3 regions of the Pseudalkalibacillus sp. JSM 102089 genome follow, and region 3 is predicted to be linked to each of the others. Evidence: riboswitches for the same ligand, from Rfam matches in the RefSeq annotation. Region 3 holds a riboswitch; each other region holds the start of a gene.
What was found. Region 3 has a riboswitch for lysine ahead of lysA (diaminopimelate decarboxylase). Riboswitches for the same ligand answer to the same signal wherever they lie in the genome.
Positions count from the first base shown of each region.

Region 1: another riboswitch for lysine. It lies ahead of ABVF21_RS17510 (Na+/H+ antiporter NhaC family protein); the one in region 3 lies ahead of lysA (diaminopimelate decarboxylase).
Region 2: another riboswitch for lysine. It lies ahead of ABVF21_RS10795 (aspartate kinase); the one in region 3 lies ahead of lysA (diaminopimelate decarboxylase).

Region 1 covers NZ_JBEWYW010000009.1:85,569-89,776, forward strand. The annotation lists gene ABVF21_RS17495 (bifunctional metallophosphatase/5'-nucleotidase) at 1-133, shown strand, start outside; gene ABVF21_RS17500 (YunC family protein) at 227-520, shown strand; gene yunB (sporulation protein YunB) at 658-1,428, shown strand; lysine riboswitch at 1,587-1,767, shown strand; gene ABVF21_RS17510 (Na+/H+ antiporter NhaC family protein) at 1,918-3,495, shown strand; gene ABVF21_RS17515 (sodium-dependent transporter) at 3,730-4,208, shown strand, end outside.
Region 2 covers NZ_JBEWYW010000004.1:31,487-35,694, forward strand. The annotation lists gene ABVF21_RS10785 (hypothetical protein) at 1-222, shown strand, start outside; gene uvrC (excinuclease ABC subunit UvrC) at 300-2,081, shown strand; lysine riboswitch at 2,161-2,349, shown strand; gene ABVF21_RS10795 (aspartate kinase) at 2,594-3,829, shown strand; gene ABVF21_RS10800 (YslB family protein) at 3,860-4,208, opposite strand, start outside.
Region 3 covers NZ_JBEWYW010000008.1:76,914-81,121, reverse strand. The annotation lists gene ABVF21_RS16475 (spore germination protein) at 1-1,297, shown strand, start outside; lysine riboswitch at 1,344-1,531, shown strand; gene lysA (diaminopimelate decarboxylase) at 1,633-2,952, shown strand; gene ABVF21_RS16465 (peptidylprolyl isomerase) at 3,045-3,482, shown strand; FMN riboswitch at 3,505-3,650, shown strand; gene ribD (bifunctional diaminohydroxyphosphoribosylaminopyrimidine deaminase/5-amino-6-(5-phosphoribosylamino)uracil reductase RibD) at 3,793-4,208, shown strand, end outside.

The DNA of each region.
Region 1 (4,208 bases), on a different contig from region 3:
ATATGCCGTTGCGACGGCTGATATGTTCACATTTGGGAAATTCTATCCTCAAATGAAGCATGCTAAAAAGAAATACTTTTTACCTGAAATGCTTCGAGATCTCCTTGCATGGCGTTTAGAAAATAGACATTAAAATTTTCAGCGTTTGATTGTCAAACATGCTCTTTGTCTCATATAGATATAGTGATATTCATTCAGGTCAGGAGGCGGGAATGACGTGATCACTATGTCACCAATCTTGATTGACGGTCATCCTTTTATAGCGGTAAGTATGCAGCTTCCGAAAACGAATTTTCTAGCGGTCATGAATGACAATGGGTATATCATGTGCGGCGCACTCGATGTAGCCTTACTTAATGAAAAGTTAAGCGACCGAAAGATTATCGCAGGAAGAGCTGTTGGTGTACGGTCTATTGAACAACTGCTTGATGCACCGCTCGAATCTGTTACGCTTGAAGCAGAAGCGCGAGGCATTACGATTGGAACTAAGGGTAGAGACGCGATGCTTAAGATGATGTGAAGAAAGCCGTAGCACTTGCTACGGCTTTCTTTTCGATTATGACACATCTAGTAGCTTGATTTTGGCTCTTTCTAGGAAATTGTCCATACTTCTCTTCTCCATGGCATATACATGAAGAAGAGAAGGGAGGGTTCACGTTGTTTCGAACTCGCAGAAAATTCTTTAGAAAGGGACCGCTTCCCTTTCGATATGTTTTTGTCATCTCCTTTATTATTTTTATCTTTACTACGGTTCAAGGATTATGGATTGTTAATAAAGGAATTGAACCAAGCTTAATCAGTATTGCTGAAACAAAAACACGTCAAGTTGCTGCGCAAGCAATAAATGATGCCATTTCAAAGAAGATCGCAGACGGTATTGACGTTGAGAATTTAATTATCGTTCATGGTAATGATTCCGAAAAAGTACCAAGTTATAGCTTTAACTCGCAAGTTTATAATCGATTGATTTCAGAGGCCACAGAACGAGTTCAAACTTATTTAGATTATGTTGAAGCTGGTGATTTAGATAAGCTGGAAACCTTTAAGAATGATATAGATATCGATTACGAAGGTACCGAAAATCAACAAGGAATCGTATACTCTATACCTTTAGGGATGGCTACAAATAATGTTCTTCTCTCAAATTTTGGACCGAGGATTCCAGTGCGGTTTGAAATGATTGGAGATGTGGTTTCTAATATTGATACAAAGGTGAAAGAAACGGGAATTAACAACACGTATCTTGAGGTGTATATCAATATTAAAGTTGAGATGAACGTAATTATCCCTTTCTCTACAAAGAATACTGAGGTGTCGAACTCCGTAAAAATCGGGGATCTATTTATTCAGGGAGACGTTCCTTATTATTATAATGGTGATAATGGAAATGGTGGGAATCCATCGATCGTTTTGCCAAAGCCCGATTAAGACAAGGAACCCCATTATTCATCGTCATTGTTAAATGTCGATAGATAAGAAAATAGTTCCTTTCTAATAGAAATATCTCTGGAACAATCTACAATTGCACAAACAACGAAAGTAAGGTATACTTTAAAACTGAACTTAATATTGTTCCTTATCTTATACGATGAGGTAGAGGAGCAGATCCTCATGAGTACGTGTTGGGAGAATGACACCAATGATCAGCATCGAAAGGGAGATCTGCCGAAGCATAAATAACGGTCACATTATTTATGTTGGGGCGACATTGAAGAAGTGTCGAACTGTCATTATGAGTCTAACTTGTAATGGAGAACTACTGATCGGGGTGGACACTTAACATTGACTCGGTGAAGCGAGCAATGATAGGACCAATCCTATCATTGCTCGCTTTTTTGCATACAAACACGACAAGAAGGTTGAGGGATAGGCGTCCATTCCGGTTATGATGACCAATCATTTATTAGGAGGATATTCATGGAGAATTCAGTTCTATCCATTATTCCACCACTCGTAGCTTTGCTAATGGTAGTGGTGACTAGAAAAGTGCTTCCTTCTCTAGGAGTAGGCATTATTCTTGGTGCGCTAATGATCAACAATTGGAGTGTACCAAATTCATTAGAAGAAATTTATACAATCGTAAAAGGGATCTTCATTGATTCCGAGAGCGGTGGTTTAAATACTTGGAACATGTACATTATTTTCTTCCTACTTTTATTAGGTATGATGACGGCCTTTATTTCGATCTCAGGTGGAAGTCGCGCATTTGGCGAGTGGGCCATGAAACGCGTGAAAACAAGAGTAGGCGCCCAGATTGTCACAGCGGTATTTGGTATTATTATTTTTATTGATGATTACTTTAATTCGCTCGCAGTTGGAAACGTTAGTAGACCGATTACGGACAGGCACAATGTTTCAAGGGCAAAGCTTGCCTATATCATTGATTCAACTGCAGCACCAATGTGTATTATTTCCCCTATTTCAAGCTGGGGGGCTTATATCATCGCGTTAATTGGTGGTGTATTAGCAACGCATAGCATTACAGGTGTTGGCGCGTTAGAAGCTTTTATCAGAATGATTCCAATGAATTTGTATGCTCTCTTCGCACTGGCGATGGTGTTCTTTGTTAGTTATTTTGACATTAATCTTAAGGCGATGAGAGTACATGAAGACCGTGCACAGAAAACAGGAGAAGTGCTTGATCCGAATCAAGGTGCCGTACCTGGTCAAACATCTGGACTACCTGAAAGTGAGAAGGGGAAAGTAGCTGATCTTGCATGGCCCATTATTATGCTAATTACTGGTACTGTTACGTTTATGATCATTACAGGAATCCAGGCTGTTAGCGGAACGGATACAGCCGTGACAGCTTTGTCTGTCTTTGAAAATACAGACGTTGCTGCTTCTCTCCTTTATGGTGGAATTATTGGACTTATAACTTCTCTCCTCTTCTTCTTTCCAAAAAGAATGGGTGGAGCGGTTCTTGGAAAAGGAATTTGGGAAGGCATTAAATCAATGCTTCCAGCCGTATACATTCTTTTCTTTGCATGGACATTGATTGAAATTATCGGCTCGCTAGGAACTGGTAAGTATCTTGCAGGACTTGTTAATGACCATATTGTGATTGGCTTCTTACCAGCTATTTTGTTCCTACTTGCAGGTGTTATGGCGTTTGCAACGGGAACTTCGTGGGGAACATTTGGCATTATGCTTCCGATCGCAGGAGAGATTGCCGCTGCTACGGATCCTACCTACATGCTTCCTGTACTTGCCGCTGTTCTTGCAGGAGCTGTATTTGGAGATCACTGCTCACCAATTTCGGATACAACGATTCTTTCTTCCACAGGCGCAGGTAGTCACCATATCGATCATGTGATGACCCAGTTGCCTTATGCATTGCTCGTTGCAGGTATTTCTATACTAGGATATTTGGTTCTTGGCTTTACTGGTAGTTCCATTCTTGGTCTTGTGGCAACAGCGATTCTATTCGGATTATTAATTTTCATGCTAAAAGGAAAATATGCCAACAGACCAGTTGAAATGGCAAATCATTAATCAAACAGGAGGATATTCCTCCTGTTTTTTTTATGTATTTTCACAAAAAAGGAGAGATTTATATAGAAAATTGAACGATTCATACGAAAAATGTAAAAAGATTGTTTTGACAAGGACATACGTACTAGATATACTATAAACAAAATAATCTGAATTTACTTAAAAGTCTTAACCTTTTTCTGGAAGGGGGCTTATGGTGAAAAAGGTTAACATTTGTCTAAGGGGGTAATTTATTTGGAAAATCGTGCGCAATGGGGGACAAGGGCTGGTTTTATTTTAGCCGCAGTTGGTTCAGCAATAGGTCTAGGGAACATTTGGAGATTTCCGGCCGTAGCCTATGACAACGGTGGTGGGGCATTTTTTATTCCTTATTTATTTGCATTATTAACAGCCGGAATTCCAATTCTTATTCTTGAATTTACATTGGGTCATAAATTCCGTGGGTCCGCACCACTTTCATTCTTTAGAATGAATAAGAAAATGGAATGGCTAGGGTGGTGGGGCGTTATCGTTGCATTCGTCATCTCCACATACTACGCGGTAATTATTGCGTGGGCCATCTCTTATAGCTATTTTGCATTTAATCAAAGTTGGGGTTCTGATACAGAAGCATTCCTCTTCAATGATTATTTGAAATTAACGGTTGATCCTGGACAAACAGGTAGTATCGTACCAGGCGTATTCCTTCCATTAATTGCCGTATGGATCATTAC
Region 2 (4,208 bases), on a different contig from region 3:
GTGTCGTTTGAACACGAACAAATTTATACGTATTCAAACTTTCTATCTGATCTTCAATATTACGATGACCATCGCGTATTTTTAACAGGAAAGGTTCTCGATGGATTTAAGAAGCAAAATATATCGATGGATGGTCAAATCAAAAAGGTCAAAGAATTCCATTCCTCCATATTGTATGATCCTGTCTATCATGACATTGTTTTATATGAGTTCTTAAGATAATAGAAAATTGAGGTAATGTGTTACAATGAGAGGGGAACATAGATACGCCTTGAAAAGGAGTAGTGAGGTGAGGCAGCATGGAACAACATCTTAAAAATAAGCTAGCGATCCTTCCTGACCAGCCCGGGTGTTATTTAATGAAAGATCGCCAGGGAACGATTATTTATGTTGGGAAGGCAAAGGTGCTAAAAAATAGAGTCAGATCTTATTTTAGTGGATCACACGACGGAAAAACGCAGCGGCTTGTAAGTGAAATACGTGATTTTGAGTATATCGTAACCTCCACAAATCTTGAAGCTCTTATACTTGAACTTAATTTAATCAAAAAACATGATCCGAAATATAATGTGATGCTTAAAGATGATAAAAGCTATCCTTATATAAAAATAACGGCAGAAGAACAGCCCCGCTTAATTACGACACGTAAAATAAAAAAAGATAAAGGTAAGTATTTTGGACCATATCCGAATGCTTATGCAGCTAGTGCAACAAAGAAGCTTTTGGACAGACTATATCCTTTACGTAAATGTCGTAAAATGCCTGATCGCGTCTGTCTTTATTATCATATAGGCCAGTGTCTGGCTCCATGTGTCAACGACGTGTCTAAAGAGCAAAATAAAGAGATGATTGACGGGATTACGCGTTTTCTAAACGGAGGTCACCAGGAAGTTAAAGAAGACATAGAAAGAAAGATGACCACAGCATCTGAGAACATGGATTTCGAGCGAGCAAAAGAGTTTCGCGATTTAATGTTTCATATTGATAAAGTTATGGAAGTGCAAAAGATCCAATCTAACGATGGTATTGATCGGGATATTTTCGGTTATAGTTTCGACAAAGGATGGATGTGTGTTCAAGTTTTCTTTGTACGACAAGGGAAGTTAATTGAGAGAGATGTTTCTCTTTTTCCTTTCTATAATGATGCCGAAGAAGATTTTTTAACTTATATCGGTCAGTTCTATCTTCAACAAAATCATCCTAAGCCAAAAGAAGTACTGCTTCCTCAGGAGGTTAATGCTCAGATGGTAGAAGAACTTCTACAAATTCCTGTTCATCAGCCAAAACGAGGCAAGAAAAAAGAGCTTGTGGAGCTTACAATGAAGAACGCGACCATTGCCATTAATGAGAAATTTTCATTAATTGAACGCGACGAGAAAAGAACGATTGATGCTGTTGAAAACTTGGGAGAAAAGCTTAATATAGAAGCTCCACTTAGAATTGAAGCTTTTGATAACTCGAACATTCAGGGAACGAACCCTGTATCCGCTATGGTTGTTTTTCTTGATGGAAAGCCAAAGAAAAATGAGTATCGCAAGTACAAAATCAAAACTGTGGAAGGACCAAACGATGTAGGTTCTATGAAAGAGGTTGTGAGAAGAAGATATTCAAGAATGCTTAAGGAAAATGGTCCGCTTCCTGATTTAATTATTATTGACGGCGGAATAGCTCAAATACAGGCGTCACAGGATGTGCTCGAGAATGAGCTTGGTCTAGACATACCGGTTTGTTCGCTGACGAAAGATGAGAAACATAAAACGTCTCATCTTCTTATTGGTGATCCTCCAGAGGCTGTTTATCTACCAAGAAATAGTCAGGAATTCTACCTGTTGCAAAGGATTCAAGATGAAGTACACCGATTTGCGATTACGTTTCATCGACAGCTTCGAGGGAAATCGATGCTTAAGTCAAGTCTTGACGATATTCCCGGTATCGGAGAGAAGAGAAAAAAGAAGCTGCTAAATCATTTTGGATCGATTAAAAAGATGAAAGAAGCGAGCGTTGAAGACTTACACAACGCAGGACTACCAATGAATGTTGCAGAGGAAGTAATCGCTCGATTTGAAAGTCAATCAAACTAATTTGTAAGAACATGTTGCGGCATTCACGTAAGTTCGTTATAATGAGTGAAATTTAATAGTTCCACACTTCGAAAGTTGAAGTGATGGTAGAGGCGCAAAAACCAACAGTAAGCTTACTGAAGAGTGTTAAGACTCAGTGATAGGAGCTGAAAGGGGGATTTGCCGAAGTGGAAAGACGCTTATCCGTCTGAAGCTGGATCTGTATTGAATAAGTGCAGAGCTGTCATCCAATACCTACCCGGGAATTGGATGGAGAACTATCTCACAAAGGGACGTTTTCTTGGATTTGTTCTGAAAACAACAGTGAGGTTTTTCTCATTGTTGTTTTTTTATACTTTAATAAACGCTTTACAGGTTTAAAGTATAAAAAAATGAAGGCTATCGCTATTTCAATCTGGTGAGTGGCCGAGTTTTTAATATCCATTTCGACTCTTAGTTAGTGAGTGTTTGTAACGTGCGATATTAACGCACTATGAGGGATAACGAGCTGCATGAAAGAAAGGATGGAGAGAGTGGGACTACGCGTATTGAAATTCGGAGGCACGTCTGTTGGAGATGTTGAGAAAATCAAAAATGTTTCCAAAAGGCTTATGGAAGCTGTAAATAATGGAGATGAGGTTGTTGCGGTTGTTTCAGCGATGGGCAAAACAACGGATGAGCTTTTAGGATTATCAAAAGGGATAACAGCTACACCGTCTGCAAGAGAGCTTGATATGCTTCTAACGACTGGAGAACAAGTGACAACAGCGCTTCTTTCAATGGCATTAAATGAAGAAGGGTACGATGCCATTTCATTGACTGGCTGGCAAGCAGGAATTAAAACAGAGTCGCTACACGGCAATGCAAGAATCCTCGATATTGATGCTTCACGTATGAATCAACACCTTGCTGAGGGAAAAATTGTGATAGTAGCAGGATTCCAGGGGCTAACTGATACGTCTGACATCGCAACGCTAGGGCGAGGTGGTTCCGATACAACAGCTGTGGCGATTGCAGCAGCTCTTAAAGCGGATCGTTGTGAAATTTATACAGATGTAGATGGTGTGTATACGACAGATCCTCGATATGTGAAGGGTGCAAGAAAGCTTTCTACGATTTCTTATGATGAAATGCTTGAACTTGCTAACCTTGGGGCTGGTGTCTTACATCCTAGAGCGGTTGAGTTTGCAAAAAACTATAACATCTTGCTTGAGGTCCGCTCGAGCTTTACGAATGAACCTGGAACGCTAATTGAGGAGGTCGTATCAATGGAACAAAATTTGGTGGTTAGAGGTCTGGCTTTTGAAAGTAACGTAACGAAAATAACAATTTCGGGTTTGCCGAATGAGATTACAACACTTCCTTCCTTGTTCTCATCTCTTGCGGCAAATGGTATTAATGTAGATGTGATCATTCAAAGTACAGGAGAGAAAAATACAACGAGTATCTCATTTTCAATTGAAACTGCCTCTCTTGAATTAACTCTTGATGTGCTCCGTCGCATTAAAGTGAAACTTCCCTACGAACATATTTATCACGAATCAGAACTTGCTAAGGTATCGATAGTAGGATCAGGTATGATTTCTAACCCTGGTGTTGCGGCACAAATGTTTGAAGTGCTTGCTGAACACGGGGTAGAAATGAAGATGGTGAGTACATCAGAAATCAAAGTGTCAACGATCGTTCCAGAAGACAAAATGATTTATGCTATTGAGTCGCTACACGATAAATTTCAACTAGATGAAAGAACCCCTGTTAAACAAATGTAATCAAAAAGGAGACCACATGTGGTCTCCTTTTTATTCAATCTGATCTTTTGGGTCCCATTTTACTGTGAATTGAATTTCATTCTTTTTATCAGTTTCATAGGCTTCAGCGATGCAACGAAGCATATTTTGATATTGTTCAGCAAGAAAACCTGCTTCAAGTTGATAACAAGCATTTCGACTAGTACTTCTTCGCTCAGTGATAAGAGCTGACTGAAGATCAAACGTTACTTCATTCTTTTTTTCTTGTGCAATTGATAATTTACCCCATCCAGCACGCTGAAAAAAATCCTCGATCTCTTCTCGAGTGGAGAGCGGGAATTGCCTGGCCATTTCTTTTCCAGTCCAATATAAAACAGCCGGCTGTTCACTTCCAAGAAGT
Region 3 (4,208 bases):
ATTGATGGAATTAGATGATCATCATCGCTTGACCGTTAAATTCGAGCAAGTTATCCATAATCATTTGCCCCATCAGCAAGTAACAAAAGTAGAGACGTTCGATGAGGTCGTCGATCAAGTTCTTTCTGGACTGATCGCTGTATTTATGGAAGGCGAAGAGATTGCTTACATTATTGATGTTCGAAAGTATCCAGGTAGAACGCCTCAGGAGCCAGACACTGAGAAAGTGATTAGAGGTTCTAGAGACGGTTTCACAGAAAATATTATTGAGAATACTGCACTTACTAGAAGGCGTATTAGAGATGGTCGTTTGCGTAATGAAATATTTCAAATCGGAGAGCGTTCTAAAACGGATGTGTGTATCACTTATATTCAGGATGTAGCTAACCCAAACTTAGTAGAAATCATTAAGAAAAAACTAAAAGAAATTAATATTGATGGTATTCCTATGGCTGATAAAACTGTCGAAGAGTTTTTAGTGCATCAGGCGGGAAATCCTTTTCCACTTGTACGATATACGGAAAGGCCAGATGTAGCCGCATCCCATTTGTTAGAAGGGCATGTCTTAATTATCGTTGATACTTCTCCGAGTGTTATTATTACACCAACAACCTTTTTCCACCATGTTCAACATGCAGAAGAATACAGGGAAGCTCCATTACCTGGTGCATTCTTGAGATGGGTCCGCTTTGGAGGAATGCTAGCAGCGCTATTGTTACTTCCCCTGTGGTTATTGGCGGTATATGAACCAGGGTTGTTGCCTAAATCGATTGATTTTATTGGGCCAAATGATGAAACGAATGTACCGATATTTATTCAAATCATTCTTGCAGAAATTGGGATCGAAACGCTGAGAATGGCCGCCATTCATACGCCTACCCCGCTTTCTACAGCGATGGGTTTAATTGCAGCTGTATTAATTGGTCAAATTGCTATCGATGTAGGATTATTTGTGCCAGAAGTTATTCTGTATGTTTCTATTGCGGCTATAGGTTCTTACGCAACGCCCAGTTATGAGTTATCAATAGCGAACAAACTAGTTAGATTATTACTACTTTTCCTTGTCTTTTTCTTCAGAGTTCCAGGATATATAATAGGCGTGACAGCTATTATTCTCTTCCTAGTCGCCTTAAAGCCATTAAATACACCTTATTTATGGCCATTCATTCCTTTTAATGCAAAAGCGTTTATTCAAGTGCTAATTCGCGTTTCTGTTCCTTTGACAAAACTGCGTCCAAGTATTACAGAGCCCCAGAATGAAACGAAGCAGCCGGACAAACCACTTGCCGAATCTTAAAAAGTATGATAATTTATTTCTTAATCGAATAGACCTCATTGAACGTAATGGGGATAGAGGCGCAAAACGAATGAGTAAGATATCTGAGCATAGAATGGAATGCGAAGACGATATCAGAAAGGTCAATTTGCCGAAGTGAGAAAGGACCCATTCTTTTCTTGCTGGGCTGCTGCTGAATAAGTTGCAGACTGTCACTGGAGGATGGATTTCTTTCAGTGGTGAGCTAATCCAACTCGTGAGGATACGGAGAAAAACAGCCTATCTATAAAGTTGGCTGTTTTTCTTATTGTGTGGAGGGAGCTCGCATTTATATAAGCGAGAGGGGAGAAATGATTGTGAATTTATACAGTACATCTGCAATTTCAGAAGAGGGGCATCTAACAGTTGGAGGGATCGATACGGTCCAATTAGGAAAAAAATTTGGCACTGCGTTATATGTTTATGACGTGGCCATGATTCGAGATAAAGCAAGGGCGTTTCGAAGTGCCTTTGAACGTGAAAATGTAAACTATCAAGTAGCTTATGCTAGTAAGGCCTTTTCATGTATGGCAATGATCCAACTTGCAGAAGAAGAAGGATTAAGTTTAGATGTTGTATCCGGTGGAGAGCTTTATACTGCTTTGAAGGCGGGTTTTCCCGTGGAGCGCATTCATTTTCATGGAAATAACAAAAGTGAATCTGAAATTAGAATGGCGCTTGATGCAGAAATAGGTTGCTTCGTTGTTGATAATTTTTACGAATTATCTCTACTTGAGCAAATTGCAGAAGAAAAAAATGTGAAAGCTAATGTGCTGCTGCGTATAACACCAGGTATTGAAGCACATACGCATGATTATATTTTAACAGGCCAAGAAGATTCCAAATTTGGTTTTGATTTACAGAGTGGTCAGGTAGAACGCGCGATATTGGATGTAACAAAAATGAGTGCTATTCATCTTCTTGGACTTCATTGTCATATAGGCTCACAAATTTTTGAAACAAATGGCTTTGTAATGGCGATTGAAAAGATCTATAGCTATCTTACAACATGGTACGATGCCTATGGTTTTGAGCCTGAAGTCCTTAACCTTGGTGGAGGATTTGGAATCCGATATACGAGCGAAGATCACCCACTACCAGTAGGGAACTACATTGAAGCTATGATTGAAACAATCAGAAATCAGGTAACAGGGCAAATGAACATGCCTGAGATCTGGATTGAACCTGGGCGTTCACTAGTAGGAGAAGCTGGACTAACGTTATATACGGTTGGTTCACACAAAAATGTTCCAGAGTTGAGACATTACCTCGCTGTAGATGGAGGGATGACGGATAATTTACGCCCTGCTCTCTATCAGGCAAAATATGAAGCCACAATAGCAAATCGAATGAATGAAGCAAAAGATCACCTATACTCTGTAGCAGGAAAGTGCTGTGAATCAGGTGATATGTTAATTTGGGATTGCCAGTTACAGCGAGCGATTGCTGGCGATACAATGGCTGTTTTTTCAACGGGGGCATATGGTTATTCCATGGCAAATAACTACAATAGATTACCAAGACCGGCTGTAGTTTTTGTTGAAAATGGTGAGGCAAACCTTGTTGTTGAGAGAGAGTCATACGAGGATTTAGTTCGACATGATTTGCCATTAAAACAAGCGATTATATCAAAATAATAGTTGAAAAGCATAAATGATATGGAACAGCTTCAGTCTGTGCTATAATGAAAGAGCTTTTAAGAAAATTGTTAGTGCAGGAGGATTTATTTATGAAAAAAGGAACAATTGCATTTGAAAATGGAGAAGTTATTGAAATTGAATTTTATCCAGAAGCAGCACCTAACACTGTTGCTAACTTTGAGAAACTTGCAAATGAAGGTTTCTACAACGGTGTGAACTTCCACCGCGTAATCCCAGGTTTTGTTGCTCAAGGCGGAGATCCTACAGGTTCTGGAATGGGTGGACCAGGATATACAATTGACTGTGAAACAGAAGGTAACCCTCATAAACACGTAGCAGGCTCATTGTCTATGGCACATGCTGGTAAAAACACGGGCGGCAGTCAGTTTTTCCTAGTTCATGAACCTCAGCCTCACCTAGACGGCGTTCATACCGTTTTTGGTCAAGTAACAGAAGGAATGGATACGGTTCTTCGCGTTAAACAGGGTGACGTAATGAAAGAAGTAAAAGTCTGGGACGAAGAATAGATCAGACTCTTAAAAACTTAATACTTTCCTTCGGGGTCGGGTGAAAATCCCAACCGGCGGTGATGACTAGCTTATGCTAGCTAAGTCCGTGACCCGGTTGCGTAAGCAAACGGTGGATCTGGTGAGAAACCAGAACCGACAGTATAGTCTGGATGGGAGAAGGAATAAAAGTGACCAATTTCCTTTTGAATCATAGATTCAAAAGGCTTATTTGGCATATACTTTTGCCTCCCAGCACAGCTGTGTTTTGGGAGGCTTTTTTTGTTCTCCTTCTCAACCAATAATGGAGAGTGGAACAGGAGTAAATACGATGAATCATACGGATTTTATGAAAACAGCGATCGATATGGCTAGAAGTACGTTAGGTCAAACGCGTCCGAATCCCTCCGTAGGAGCCGTCATTGTTAATAGTGGGCGTATCGTGGGGATGGGAGCTCATTTAAGGGCTGGAGAAGGCCATGCCGAAATTCAAGCACTCAAGATGGCGGGCAATCAAGCAAGTGGGAGTACTGCCTATGTGACACTGGAGCCATGTAGTCATCATGGAAAGACGCCTCCTTGTGCTGATGCTTTAATTCAAGCGGGAGTCAAAGAGGTATTTATTGCAAGTCAAGATCCGAATCCCCTGGTCGCAGGAAATGGTGTAACTAAACTAAAGAAAGCAGGCATAGCTGTCCATATTGGGCTTATGGAAGAAGAAGCCTTACAGCTAAACCGGATGTTTTT